One region of the Pseudomonas antarctica genome, then DNA from elsewhere that is predicted to be linked to it. Evidence: predicted binding sites of a transcription regulator. Region 1 holds the regulator's gene; each other region holds the start of a gene.
The links. Region 1 encodes sigma-54, which starts transcription at its own class of promoters, with help from an activator protein. Its sites were predicted from a motif close to ANTGGCATNNANNTTGCTNT; they were not measured.
Positions count from the first base shown of each region.

Region 2: glnA (glutamate--ammonia ligase) is a predicted target of sigma-54. The motif match lies at 1,883-1,902, and genes of this name have one in related genera.
Region 3: A7J50_RS22105 (circularly permuted type 2 ATP-grasp protein) is a predicted target of sigma-54. The motif match lies at 1,560-1,579, and genes of this name have one in related genera.
Region 4: glnK (P-II family nitrogen regulator) is a predicted target of sigma-54. The motif match lies at 2,263-2,282, and genes of this name have one in related genera.

Region 1 covers NZ_CP015600.1:1,044,186-1,047,754, forward strand. Annotated here, with positions in the region: gene rapZ (RNase adapter RapZ) at 1-460, opposite strand, end outside; gene ptsN (PTS IIA-like nitrogen regulatory protein PtsN) at 463-927, opposite strand; gene hpf (ribosome hibernation-promoting factor, HPF/YfiA family) at 940-1,245, opposite strand; gene A7J50_RS04480 (RNA polymerase factor sigma-54) at 1,321-2,814, opposite strand; gene lptB (LPS export ABC transporter ATP-binding protein) at 2,999-3,569, opposite strand, start outside.
Region 2 covers NZ_CP015600.1:414,508-418,076, reverse strand. Annotated here, with positions in the region: gene typA (translational GTPase TypA) at 1-74, opposite strand, end outside; gene thiI (tRNA uracil 4-sulfurtransferase ThiI) at 214-1,668, opposite strand; gene glnA (glutamate--ammonia ligase) at 2,002-3,408, shown strand; gene A7J50_RS01665 (DUF6124 family protein) at 3,477-3,569, opposite strand, start outside.
Region 3 covers NZ_CP015600.1:4,881,672-4,885,240, reverse strand. Annotated here, with positions in the region: gene A7J50_RS22120 (START domain-containing protein) at 1-301, shown strand, start outside; gene A7J50_RS22115 (hypothetical protein) at 405-641, shown strand; gene A7J50_RS22110 (ribonuclease E inhibitor RraB) at 856-1,197, shown strand; gene A7J50_RS22105 (circularly permuted type 2 ATP-grasp protein) at 1,612-3,021, shown strand; gene A7J50_RS22100 (alpha-E domain-containing protein) at 3,026-3,569, shown strand, end outside.
Region 4 covers NZ_CP015600.1:6,231,045-6,234,613, forward strand. Annotated here, with positions in the region: gene A7J50_RS28405 (secondary thiamine-phosphate synthase enzyme YjbQ) at 1-128, opposite strand, end outside; gene A7J50_RS28410 (ammonium transporter) at 340-1,680, opposite strand; gene glnK (P-II family nitrogen regulator) at 1,716-2,054, opposite strand; gene A7J50_RS28420 (accessory factor UbiK family protein) at 2,476-2,736, shown strand; gene A7J50_RS28425 (YifB family Mg chelatase-like AAA ATPase) at 2,950-3,569, shown strand, end outside.

The DNA of each region.
Region 1 (3,569 bases):
TGATCGCATCACGCAATTGATACAGGTTCAGGCCGGTGGTGTTGATCTTGAGATCGGCGAGGTCAATGATCGGTCCCAGCAGCGTGGTCTCGTCCTCGATGGCTTCGGCCAGCGAGCGGTGAGGGCTGCTGAGGGGGTGGCGTCGACGGGTTTCGGAGAAGCGCTTGAGCAGCGTCTCCTCATCGGCGTCCAGGTAGAGCACATCGCAATTAATATGCTTGGCGCGTACTTCCTCAAGCAATTGCGGGAAGCGCTGAAGATGGCTGGGCAGGTTTCGGGCGTCAATCGAGACGGCAACCAGAGGCTGCGCCAGTTCGGTGTGGATCAGTGCACGTTCCGCCAACTCCGGCAGCAAACCGGCGGGCAGGTTGTCGATGCAATAAAATCCGTTGTCCTCAAGGACGTTGAGGGCGGTGCTTTTACCCGAGCCGGAGCGGCCGCTGACGATGATCAAACGCATGATTACTGCCCGTTTTGTTCATCCAGGACAACCTGATAGAGCGCCTCATTGCTGTTGGCACTGCGCAGTTTGTCGCGTACTTCCTTGCGGTCGAGCATGCTGGCGATCTGCCGGAGCAGTTCCAGGTGCGCATCGGTGGCGGCTTGCGGGACCAGCAGGACGAACAGCAGGTCGACCGGGGCACCGTCGATGGCGTCGAAATCAATAGGTTTTTCCATGTGCAGCAGGGCGCTGACTGGAGACTCACAGCCTTGCAGGCGGCAATGGGGAATGGCGATGCCGTTACCAAAACCGGTTGAACCGAGTTTTTCACGGGCAATCAGCGCCTCATAGACAACTTGCTCATCCAGTTCAGGCACTTCGTGGCTGATCAGCTTGGCAATTTGTTCGAGTGCTTTCTTTTTGCTGCCGCCCGGCACGTTCACGAGGGAACGGCCGGGGGTCAGGATGGTTTCAAGTCGAATCATGGGTGGGGAGTGTTAGCGGCCAGTGCCTTGAAGAAGGCTCTGCTGCTTTTCCTTATGCTTTTTAAGTTGGCGGTCAAGCTTGTCAGTCAAGGCATCGATCGATGCATACATGTCTTCATGCTCGGCATTGGCGACCACTTCGCCACCGGGTATCTGCAAGGTCGCTTCAATTTTCTGCTGAAGCTTATCGACCTTCATGATGACCTGCACATTGGTGATCTTGTCGAAATGACCCTCGAGTCGTTTCAGCTTCTGCTCGACATATTCGCGCAATGGAGGGGTGACTTCTACATGGTGTCCACTGATGTTGACTTGCATACAGCTTCTCCTTCGTTGCCAGTGCATAAAGCGACAGGCAAAAGCGCCTGCCACTGGAACGCTATGGCCCGCCCGTCACATCAAACGCTTACGCTCGCTGGAAGGCGCGATCCCGAGGGACTCGCGGTACTTGGCGACGGTTCGACGGGCGACCTGAATGCCTTGTGCCTCCAGTAAACCAGCGATCTTGCTGTCACTCAACGGCTTTTTCTGATTTTCCGCGGCAACCAGTTTTTTGATGATCGCGCGGATCGCCGTGGACGAGCATTCGCCGCCTTCGGAGGTGCTTACGTGGCTGGAGAAAAAGTATTTCAGCTCATAAATACCCCGTGGGGTATGCATGAATTTCTGTGTGGTCACCCTGGAAATTGTCGATTCATGCATGCCTACCGCTTCGGCGATATCGTGCAGGACCAGGGGTTTCATGGCCTCGTCGCCGTATTCCAGGAAGCCGCGTTGATGCTCGACGATCTGAGTGGCCACTTTCATCAGGGTTTCGTTGCGGCTTTGCAGGCTCTTGATGAACCAGCGCGCTTCCTGCAACTGGTTGCGCATGAAGGTGTTATCGGCGCTGGTATCGGCACGGCGCACAAAACCTGCGTATTGCGGGTTGACCCGCAGACGAGGCACCGACTCCTGGTTCAGCTCCACCAGCCAACGTTCGTTGTCTTTGCGCACGATCACATCGGGAACGACATATTCGGCTTCGCTGGACTCGATCTGCGAGCCCGGGCGAGGGTTAAGGCTCTGCACCAGCTCGATGACCTGGCGCAGGTCGTCTTCCTTGAGCTTCATACGGCGCATCAGCTGGCTGTAGTCGCGGCTGCCCAGCAGGTCGATGTAGTCGGTGACCAGGCGCTGGGCTTCGGCGAGCCACGGGGTCTTGGCAGGCAGTTGGCGCAGTTGCAGCAACAGGCACTCACTCAGCGTGCGCGCGCCGATACCGGCGGGCTCGAACTGCTGGATGCGGTGCAGGACGGCTTCGATTTCGTCCAGTTCGATGTCCAGTTCCGGATCGAAAGCCTCAAGGATCTCTTCGAGAGTCTCGTCCAGATAACCCTGGTTATTGATGCAGTCGATCAGGGTCACGGCGATCAGGCGATCGGTGTCGGACATCGGCGCCAGGTTCAATTGCCACAGCAAATGGCTCTGCAAGCTCTCGCCGACGGAGGTGCGGGTGGTGAAATCCCACTCGTCATCATCATTGCTGGGCAGGCTGCTGGCGCTGGTCTGGTAAACGTCTTCCCAGGCGGTGTCTACCGGAAGCTCGTTGGGAATGCGTTCGTTCCATTCGCCTTCCTCAAGGTTGTCCACCGTAGGGGCGGTTTCCTGATAGGAAGGTTCCTGCACGTCGGAATTGGGTTTTTGCTCGATGTTGTCGGCCAGCGGGTCTGCATTATCGAAGTCGTCGCCTTCTTCCTGGCGTTCGAGCATCGGATTGGACTCCAGGGCCTCCTGGATTTCCTGTTGCAGGTCCAGGGTCGACAATTGGAGCAGGCGGATGGCCTGTTGCAGCTGCGGTGTCATCGTCAGCTGCTGGCCCATTCTCAGGACTAGCGATGGTTTCATGGCAGGGGCTTAACACCTTATTCGCCGGCGCAATGCGCCATCCACGACAGGGCGCGTGAGCGCCAAACATAAGCAAATTATATGCCTGATGTCGGGGGCTTTGCCTAGAGCGCGGTAACAATAAAAAACCGGAGGTTTTTATTGACTCCCGCGCGCTTTGGCGAACGGCCAGACACCACAGTGCTTACAGGCGGAACTCGTGGCCCAGGTATACTTCCTTGACCAGTTCGTTGGCCAGGATGGTGGCGGAGTCGCCTTCGGCGATCAGCTGACCATCGTTGACGATATAAGCCGTTTCACAGATATCGAGGGTCTCACGGACGTTGTGGTCGGTGATCAATACACCGATACCCTTGGCCTTGAGATGATGGATGATCTGCTTGATGTCGCCGACCGAGATCGGGTCGACGCCGGCGAAGGGTTCATCCAGCAGGATGAATTTCGGCGCAGTGGCCAGGGCACGGGCGATTTCCACACGGCGACGCTCACCACCGGACAAGCTCATGCCAAGGTTGTCGCGAATGTGGTTGATGTGGAATTCCTGCAGCAGGCTTTCCAGCTCTTTGCGGCGGCCGTCACGGTCGAGTTCCTTGCGGGTCTCCAGGATCGCCATGATGTTGTCTGCTACCGACAGTTTGCGGAAGATCGACGCCTCTTGGGGAAGATAGCCGATACCTGCGCGCGCACGACCGTGCATCGGCTGGTTGCTGACGTCCAGGTCATCGATCAATACACGGCCCTGATCCGCCTGGACC
Region 2 (3,569 bases), 630 kb from region 1:
AGTTTGTCTACCAGGGTGGTTTTACCATGGTCAACGTGAGCAATGATGGCGATGTTACGTAGATTTTCGATCACTTGTGTATCTCGATCAGAGGATTCGGTGTGCTGACAGGTCGTGGCAGCGATTAACAGTAGAGTCAGGCCTTGCCGTTACAGCTTGACGGCAGAGTCGGGGGGCCGGTGACGCAGGCCACAGGCAAACAGCCCCGGGCTCTTAGCTCGGTCGATAAACGCGCACATTGGCATGCCCCTCACTGAGCAAATGGTGGGCATGCAGGCGACTCATCACGCCTTTGTCGCAATACAGCAGGTACTGACGGCTGTTATCCAGTTCCTTGAAACGCGCGTTCAATGCGTAGAACGGCAGCGTTTGCACGTCGATGCCAGCGATTTCCAGCGGCTCATCTTCGGCGGCATCCGGGTGACGGATGTCGACGATAATCTGGCCGGCCAGGGCTTCGCTGACTTCTTCGATTTGCACGTCTTGGCCCAATTCTTCGATTACGCGATCGATCGGGACCATTTTAGCGTTCTCGAGCGCACGCTCCAGAATCGCCATGTCGAACTGTTGTTCTTCGTACTCCACGCGGTTGCGCTTGGCGTGGGTCTTGGGGTTCACCGAGATGACCCCGCAATATTCAGGCATGTGCTTGGCGAAATCCGCCGTGCCGATTTCTTCGGCCAGGTCGATGATGTCCTGCTTGTGACTGGCAATCAGCGGGCGCAGCACCAGCTTCTCGGTCACGCAGTCGATCAGCGACAGGTTCGGCAGCGTCTGGCTGGAGACCTGGGAGATCGCTTCACCGGTCACCAACGCGTCGATCTGCAACTGATCGGCGATTCGGGACGCAGCGCGCAACATCATACGCTTCAATACTACGCCCATATGACTGTTATCGACTTTGCCGAGAATTTCGCCCAGCACTTCCTCGAACGGCACGCTTACAAATAGCACGCGTTGGGAGCTGCCGTACTTCTTCCAGATAAAGTGCGCGACTTCCATCACGCCCAATTCATGTGCACGCCCGCCCAGATTAAAGAAGCAGAAGTGGCTCATCAGGCCGCGGCGCATGATCTGGTAGGCCGCTACCGTGGAATCGAAACCGCCGGACATGAGCACCAGGGTCTGTTCCAGGGCACCCAGCGGGTAGCCGCCGATGCTGTTGTGCTGGCTGTGAATCACAAACAACCGTTGGTCGCGAATTTCCATGCGCACTTCAATTTGCGGCGCTTTCAGGGAAATTCCGGCGGCGCCGCACTCGCGACGCAGCTTGCTGCCAACGTATTTCTCGACGTCCATGGAGCTGAAGGTGTGCTTGCCGGCGCGCTTGCAGCGCACCGAAAAAATCTTGCCTTCAAGCTCATTGCCAAAGTGCTGTTTGCACTTCTCGGTGATGTCGTCGAAGTCGCCCAGCGGGTACTCATCCACCTGCAGGAAATGCGCGATGCCCGGCATGCAGCTCAGGCGCTCGGTCATGTCCTTCAAGGCTTTGGCATCGGTGATACGGGTTTCCAGCTCGAGGTTGTCCCACACGCCATTCACCACCACAGCCGGGTCCAGGTCACGGAGCACGGCACGGATGTTCTTGGCCAACTGACGGATGAAACGCATCCGTACCGGTCGGCTTTTGATGGTGATTTCGGGGAACACTTTAACGATTAATTTCATGGAAACAGCGCGCGCCGGGCCTGCTGAAAAAGGGGGGCGCGGATTATAGCGGAAATCGCTCAAGGTTTAACCAGTTAATATGCATCACACGCAGCACGCACCAAAACGGGTCATTTATGTGAATTAGCGCTACATTGCAGTGCGTGATTTATTCCGTTTCAGCGGATTGCACCGTTATAGGGGCGATTTTGAGGCAAAAAGGCCATGTTGGCGCACTGGCATGCAATTTGCTCTCTTGTGAGGCAGGTTGCCTTGGTCGAGTATTCGCGCCGGCATCACCCACATTCTAAGGGCTAACTCCACTATCCAGCCCGAAGCCACCCGGAGGACACCATGTCGAAGTCGGTTCAACTCATCAAAGATCATGACGTTAAATGGATTGATCTGCGCTTCACGGACACTAAAGGTACTCAGCACCACGTGACCATGCCGGCTCGCGACGCGCTGGATGATGCTTTCTTCGAAGAAGGCAAAATGTTCGACGGTTCCTCCATTGCCGGTTGGAAAGGCATCGAAGCTTCCGACATGATCCTGATGCCGGACGACAGCACTGCCGTTCTCGACCCGTTCACCGAAGACCCAACCCTGATCATCGTCTGCGACGTGATCGAGCCTTCGACCATGCAAGGCTACGACCGCGACCCACGTGCGATCGCCAAGCGCGCCGAGGAATACCTGAAGTCGACCGGTATCGGCGACACCGTATTCGTAGGTCCGGAGCCAGAATTCTTCATCTTTGATTCGGTCAAGTTCAAGTCCGACATCTCCGGCTCCATGTTCAAAATCTTCTCCGAACAGGGTTCGTGGATGTCCGACCAGGACATCGAAGGCGGCAACAAAGGCCACCGTCCAGGCATCAAAGGTGGCTACTTCCCGGTTCCGCCGTTCGACCACGACCACGAAATCCGTACCTCCATGTGCAACGCCATGGAAGAAATGGGCCTGGTCATCGAAGTTCACCACCACGAAGTGGCGACTGCAGGCCAGAACGAAATCGGCGTGAAGTTCAACACCCTGGTTGCCAAGGCTGACGAAGTTCAGACCCTGAAGTACTGCGTACACAACGTGGCTGATGCCTACGGCCGTACCGCTACTTTCATGCCTAAGCCGCTGTATGGCGATAACGGTTCGGGTATGCACGTTCACCTGTCCATCGCTAAAGATGGCAAGAACACCTTCGCTGGCGAAGGTTATGCCGGCCTGTCCGACACTGCCCTGTACTTCATCGGCGGTATCATCAAGCACGGTAAGGCCCTGAACGGCTTCACCAACCCGTCGACCAACTCCTACAAGCGTCTGGTCCCAGGTTTCGAAGCACCGGTAATGCTGGCCTACTCGGCGCGCAACCGCTCCGCCTCGATCCGTATTCCTTACGTGTCCAGCCCGCGCGCTCGCCGTATCGAAGCTCGCTTCCCGGACCCGGCAGCCAACCCGTACCTGGCCTTCGCGGCCCTGGTCATGGCTGGCCTGGACGGTATCCAGAACAAGATCCACCCTGGCGACGCTGCCGACAAAAACTTGTACGACCTGCCGCCTGAAGAGGCCAAAGAGATCCCACAAGTGTGCGGCAGCCTGAAAGAAGCCCTGGAAGAGCTGGACAAGGGCCGCGCGTTCCTGACCAAAGGCGGCGTATTCAGCGACGACTTCATCGATGCCTACATCGAGCTGAAAAGCGAAGAAGAAATCAAAGTACGCACCTTCGTACACCCACTGGAATACGAGCTGTACTACAGCTGCTGATCCGGTAGCGCCGCTTAACGTGGCGTGACGAAAAGACCTCCTTCGGGAGGTCTTTTTTTGCCTTGCGTTTAGCGAGCCGGGGCGTGGCGGTCGAGCATTTTTCCAACCATCAAGGTGCCGAGAGCACTGAGCTGATGAATCGCCAGTACGGTATCGCGGTG
Region 3 (3,569 bases), 2.6 Mb from region 1:
GTTCCCGGTGACCGACCGCGATTCGATCCTTGAAATCACCACGTCGAAGGCCGCCGATGGCACTGTGACCCGTAAACTGCTGGAAGTGCCGACCTACCAGCCGGAAGTCAAAGGCTACGTGCGTGTCGCCCAGGTAGATGGCTACTGGAAACTGGTGCCAAAAGGCGACAACCAGACCGAAGTCACCTACCAGGTGCACACCGAGCCAGGTGGCAGTGTGCCGTCGTGGCTGGCCAACAAGTTTGTGGTGGACGCGCCGTTCAACACCTTGAAAGCCTTGAAAGAACACGCTGAAAAATAAGCGCAGTTGATCAGGTGCCTCCGGCCTTGAGTGGAACGTTTGCCGGTCCCTCAAGGTCCAGATATGTGTAAGCCCACACACGGGTTTTATCGAGGAGGCACCGATGCAAAAGTGGCAGATTACCTTCGTTGATGATCACGGCGTACAGTCCGTGGAGCAGTTCACCTGCGCACAAAAACCCAGCCTCGAAGATGCGGCACACATGATTCGCAGCAAGCTGGTGCCCGTAGCCGCCGAACTCGATCTTAATGACCTTGAGGGCCGCAAGCCCGAGCCTACGGTCAAGATCCTCAAGGATCAGAACAGTATTCAGATTCTCGACATCTCCCCCGCCGCCTGAATATTCCCTGTATGGCATCCAAACCACCTCTGGTGGAGGGGATAGCTTCGCGCTACTCTGCAACTGAGATCAGCGAATGAATCGCTAAGGTCTGGTCTTGTCAGCTACATGCTTGTTTTCCCGCGGTCATGTCATTGCCGTAGTACCCGCGCCAGTAGGGCGCGGGCTTCGGGAAGCACGGAAAGTCTATCCATCGGTTTGAGGAGGACGTTTCATGAGCACAGCCTATCAAGAAGACATCAGCACCAACGTACTGCGCCGCATGAAAGAGGGCGGCTTCGACTTCTCGCGTTTTCACCCCATCGAGTTCTACGCCATTTTCCCGGATGAGGAACGGGCGCGAAGGGCTGCGGGTCGATTTCGTGGGGAATCCCTGAATGCCCAGGTCAGCGCGCGCGATGATGGCGCCTGGTACCTGGAGCTGAGCAAAATCATGTTCGCAACCTACGACGGTATAGGAGACTTCGAGCAAGACTTTGAAGCGGTGGTCGAGCCGCTGGGCGGAATCATCGAAGGGTGGGGCGTCAAGCAGGAGGTGCGTGGGTTACCCATGTAGCTGGATTTTATGAGCAACACAGCGTATCGGCTGACCTTTGGGTCGGCCGATTTTGTTTGTGCTGTCTGAAATTTCCCGAACGTGCAGAGCACTTTTCGAGCAGCAAAAAAAAGCCACCCAAAAAGGGTGGCCCAAAGGGAAGAGAGGTTCGCTGAAATCTCAGGAAACAATCCTGTTCAGCCGATGTGGGTGATTATCCGCAGGAGGGGCCGGGCAGTGAAATCAACTCTGACTATGCTGTTGATAGTCAAAGCCTGCATTGCGATGAAGCGCGGGTCGTGAGCGCCAGCATTCTGCGCACCAGGAAGGTGCGGTCAGATTTTGCAGGTTATTTAACTGACTGATTTTTAAGTGTTTATGCCGATGGCACGGGCCTTGCGACAGTGCTTGCGCCCGGGTGACAAGGAGTACGGCATGACCCGCACTTATTACGATGAAATGTACGACGGGGCAGGGCAGGTTCGCCCCCATTACCGCGAGTTCGCCCGCTGGTTGGCCGAAACGCCGGCCGAACTGCTGGCGCAGCGCCGGCGTGAGGCCGACTTGCTGTTCCACCGTGCCGGTATCACCTTCACCCTCTATGGGGACGAGCAGGGCACTGAGCGTCTGATCCCTTTTGACACCATCCCGCGCAGTATTCCGGCGAGTGAATGGCGGATTGTCGAGCGTGGGTGTATTCAAAGGGTCAAGGCGCTGAACATGTTTCTCGCCGACCTGTATCACGACCAGCGCATCATCAAGGCCGGCATTATCCCCGCCGAGCAGGTGCTGGCCAACGAGCAATACCAACTGGCGATGCAGGGCCTGGACCTGCACCGCGATCTGTATTCCCACATCTCCGGGGTCGATCTCGTACGTGATGGCGATGGCACTTACTACGTGCTGGAAGACAACCTGCGCACCCCAAGCGGTGTCAGCTACATGCTTGAAGATCGCAAGATGATGATGCGGCTGTTCCCGGAATTATTCGCGGCGCAGCGCATTGCGCCGATTGATCATTACCCCAACCTACTGCTCGATACCCTCAAAAGCTCCAGCCCGCTGGATAATCCAAGTGTGGTGGTGCTGACGCCGGGCCGCTTCAACAGCGCGTTTTTTGAACATGCCTTCCTGGCCCGGGAGATGGGCGTGGAACTGGTAGAAGGCGCGGACCTGTTTGTCCGCGATGACCGCGTATTCATGCGCACCACCGACGGCCCCAAGGCAGTGGACGTGATCTACCGGCGCCTCGACGACGCATTCCTCGACCCGCTGGCCTTCAACCCTGATTCGATGCTGGGCGTGCCTGGCCTGCTCGCGGCATACCGCTCGGGCAATGTGGTACTGGCCAATGCGATCGGCACGGGGGTGGCGGATGACAAGTCGGTGTACCCCTTCGTCACCGAGATGATCCGCTTTTACCTGGATGAAGAGCCGGTTCTGAAGAACGTTCCGACGTTTCAGTGCCGAAAGCCCGATGAACTGTCCCATGTGCTGGCCAACCTGCCGGACCTGGTCGTCAAGGAAACCCAAGGCTCCGGCGGCTACGGCATGCTGGTCGGCCCGGCTTCCACGGCGGCGGAAATCGAAGCCTTCCGCGCCCGTATCAAGGCCAAGCCCCACGCCTATATCGCACAACCGACCCTGTGTTTATCCACCTGTCCGACCTTCGTCGAAAACGGCATCGCGCCGCGCCATATCGACTTGCGGCCGTTTGTATTGTCCGGCAAGGAAACCCGCGTCGTTCCCGGTGGCCTCACCCGTGTGGCGCTGCGCGAAGGCTCGCTGGTGGTCAATTCGTCCCAGGGCGGCGGCACCAAAGACACTTGGGTGGTCGAGGACTGATGCCATGTTGAGTAGAACTGCCTCGGATTTGTACTGGATGTCGCGCTACCTGGAGCGCGCCGAAAACCTCGCGCGCATGCTCGATGTCAGCTATTCGTTGTCGCTGATGCCCCAGGACGGGCGCGGCGATGGCTTGCATGAGTTGGCCATGCCGTTGTTGATCACCGGCACTCTGGAGGATTACCACGAACGCCACGGCGAACTGCACGCCGAACGCTTGTTGCACTTCTTTGCACTGGACGCGGCCAACCCGGCCAGCATCTACAGTTGTCTCGGCGCTGCGCGGGCCAGCGCCCATGCAGTGCGTGGGCGAATTACCGCCGACATGTGGGAAAACATCAACGCCACCTGGCTGGATATTCGCGATATTGCCCAACAAGGGCTGAGCCACTACGGCATGAGCCGGTTTTGTGAATGGGTCAAGGAGCGTTCGCACCTGTTCCGAGGCGCTACCTACGGCACCATCATGCGTAACGATGCGTTTCGTTTTATTCGCCTGGGCACCTTTATCGAGCGCGCCGACAACACCCTGCGCCTGCTCGATGCTC
Region 4 (3,569 bases), 1.3 Mb from region 1:
TGCAGCCACAGATGCAACAGGCCTACGCGACAAGCCTTCAATTCAGGCAAGCCGGCAAGCAACTCATCCGTTACCAGGTGAAAGCCCCTGGGCTTGGCCCGGAGGGTAATCAGGGTCTGTTGCCACATACAGTTCTCCGCCCATCGGCGCGCATTCTAGCGCGCTCAGGGAAAAAACAAAGTGCCGAATACGCCTACATGCATGTAAGACTTTTGCACGGTGAAAAGTACCGTGTGCGCCCCATCACAAACTCTGCGCAAAAACCGGTACAGCTTCCTATCACTGACAAACCCCAGGCAAAAAAATGCCCGGCAAGCCGGGCATCTTTTTTTCGCGTACTTACAAGTTGTAACCGCGTTCGTTGTGTTGCGCCAGATCGAGGCCGACAGCCTCTTCTTCGTCGGTGACCCGCAGGCCCATGACCGCATCCAGTACCTTGAGGATAATGAAGGTCACGATGGCCGTGTAGATCACGGTGAAGCCGACGCCTTTGCACTGGATCCAGACTTGCGCCGCGATGTCAGTGGTCGCCGCGTTGAAGCCGCCCAGCGAAGGGGCAGCGAATACGCCGGTCAGGATCGCGCCGAGGATACCGCCGATACCGTGCACGCCGAAGGCGTCCAGGGAGTCGTCGTAGCCCAGTTTGCGTTTCAGGGTAGTGGCGCAGAAGAAGCACACCACGCCTGCCGCCAGGCCGATGACCAGGGCGCCCATCGGGCCCACGGTGCCGGCAGCCGGGGTGATTGCAACCAGGCCGGCCACTACACCCGAGGCGATGCCCAGTGCACTTGGCTTACCGTGGGTGACCCACTCGGCGAACATCCAGCCCAGCGCCGCAGCCGCGGTAGCAATCTGGGTGACCAGCATCGCCATACCGGCAGTGCCGTTGGCCGCAGCGGCGGAACCTGCGTTGAAGCCGAACCAGCCAACCCACAACATGGCTGCACCCACCAGGGTATAACCGAGGTTGTGAGGTGCCATTGGCGTGGTCGGGAAGCCTTTACGCTTGCCGAGTACCAGGCACGCCACCAAGCCAGCCACACCGGCGTTGATGTGCACCACGGTGCCGCCCGCGAAGTCCAGCACGCCCCAGTCGCCCAGCAACGAACCCGGACCGCCCCACACCATGTGGGCAATCGGTGCGTAGACCAGGGTGAACCAGACACCCATGAAAATCAGCATCGCGGAGAACTTCATACGCTCAGCGAAAGCACCGACGATCAGCGCAGGCGTAATGATGGCGAACGTCATCTGGAAGGTGACGAACACCGCCTCAGGGAACAGCGCCGCAGGGCCGGTAATGCTCGCCGGAGTCACACCCGACAGGAACAGTTTGGACAGGCCGCCCACGAACGAGTTGAGGTTGACGACGCCTGCTTCCATACCGGTGGTGTCGAACGCCATGCTGTAGCCGTAAACGAACCACAAGATAGTGATCAAACCGGTGATGGCGAAGCACTGCATCATCACGGAAAGAATGTTTTTGGAGCGAACCATACCGCCGTAGAACAGCGCCAGGCCTGGAATGGTCATGAACAGCACCAGCGCGGTGGACGTAAGCATCCACGCCGTGTCGCCGGAATTGAGGACTGGAGCAGGGACTGGGTCCGCCGCCAATGCCAAGGCCGGCATTACGAGGGACAACAGGGCTCCTAGCCCTGCGAATTTACGCAGAGTCATATTGTTTTCTCCTGGGGCGTTGGGGGTTTGGCGGCTTAGATTGCGTCGGTATCGGTTTCGCCGGTACGGATGCGAATAGCCTGTTCCAGATTGACCACGAAGATCTTGCCGTCACCGATCTTGCCGGTGTTGGCCGCCTTGGTTATCGCCTCGATAACACGGTCAAGATCCTTGTCGTCAATGGCGACATCAATCTTCACCTTCGGCAGAAAATCGACCACGTATTCCGCGCCACGATACAGCTCGGTATGACCCTTCTGCCGACCGAAGCCCTTGACCTCAGTAACGGTAATGCCCTGCACGCCGATCTCGGACAACGACTCGCGTACATCGTCCAACTTGAACGGCTTGATGATGGCAGTGACTAGCTTCATGAAAACTCTCTCCCGAATTGGTGGACTTGCCCCAGGAAAACAAACCCGTCTCAAGTCTAAGCGCAGTGCCTGGCTTTGTAACGCGTCGTCGCCTCGGCATTTGCCGTTGCGACGCCAGCGAACCACTGGTGACGAAACCTGTACCCCTGATCCGTCGGCGCACTGCATTCGTCACAGCGACTGCATCAGTGCATGGGTCATGATCGTCTAAGCAGAAAGCTTGCCAGCTCCGTAAAAACCACTGAAATCAGTCCGTTGCCCACTTATGCCCACCTGCGGGGCTGTATGGCGACGCCAATGCGCACAAAAACAGTGCGTAGCCGCCCGACCCCCTGCGCGAAAAGCGTGCGTCTGTGGCCGTGAAAGGACTATAGACGCTGCGTGATACACTGCCCGCCAACAGTTTTCCGGAATATTTCCCATGCTCGCGCCCAAAGACCTTCTCGACGCCCTGAGCGGCCACGCCTCTCGCCTTTTCAGCGGCGACACCCCGCTGCCCCGCAACGAAATCGAAAGCCAGTTCAAAGCGTTGCTGCAAAGCGGCTTCAGCAAGCTCGACCTGGTGAGCCGGGAAGAGTTTGACAGCCAGATGGTCGTACTGGCCCGCACCCGTGCGCGGCTGGAGAGCCTGGAGGCGAAGGTGGCGGAGTTGGAAGCCAGGTTAACGCCGCCCACTGAGTAAACGCGGTCAGTGTGGGAGCTGGCTTGCCTGCGATGCAGGCGCCTCGGTGTATCAGTTGCACTGAGGTGATGCTATCGCAGGCAAGCCAGCTCCCACATAAAGCGCTGCGACCGACGCTGGATACGTTCTGTAAAACCTCTCCCGCCTCGCTCTCCACCCCCTCGTCTACCCTTGAAAAACCGCAGGAAGCGGCCCTCTCTTCAAGGAACGAGCATGTCCCTCGCCATCGTCCACAGCCGCGCCCAGATTGGCGTCGAAGCCCCTGCCGTCAGCGTTGAAGTGCATATGGCCAACGGCCTGCCCTCCCTGACGCTGGTAGGCCTGCCGGAAACTGCTGTCAGGGAAAGCAAGGACCGCGTGCGCAGCGCCATCCTTAACTCAGCGCTGCAATACCCGGCCCGCCGCATCACCCTCAACCTCGCGCCTGCCGACCTGCCCAAGGACGGCGGGCGTTTTGATTTGGCGATTGCCCTGGGGATTCTGGCGGCCAGCATGCAAGTGCCGGCGTTGATGCTGGACGACGTGGAGTGCCTGGGTGAGTTGGCGCTGTCCGGTGAGGTGCGCGCGGTCAAAGGCGTGCTGCCCGCCGCGCTGGCGGCGCGCAAGGCCGGGCGCACCGTGATAGTGCCTCGGGCCAATGCCGAGGAAGCGTGCCTGGCGTCGGGGTTGAAGGTGATTGCGGTAGACCACCTGCTGCAGGTGGTGGCGCACCTGAACGGGCATGTGCCGATTGAGCCCTATAAGTCCGACGGGCTGCTGTACCTGAACAAACCCTATCCGGACCTGAGCGAAGTGCAGGGGCAACTGGCAGCCAAGCGCGCTTTGCTGATCGC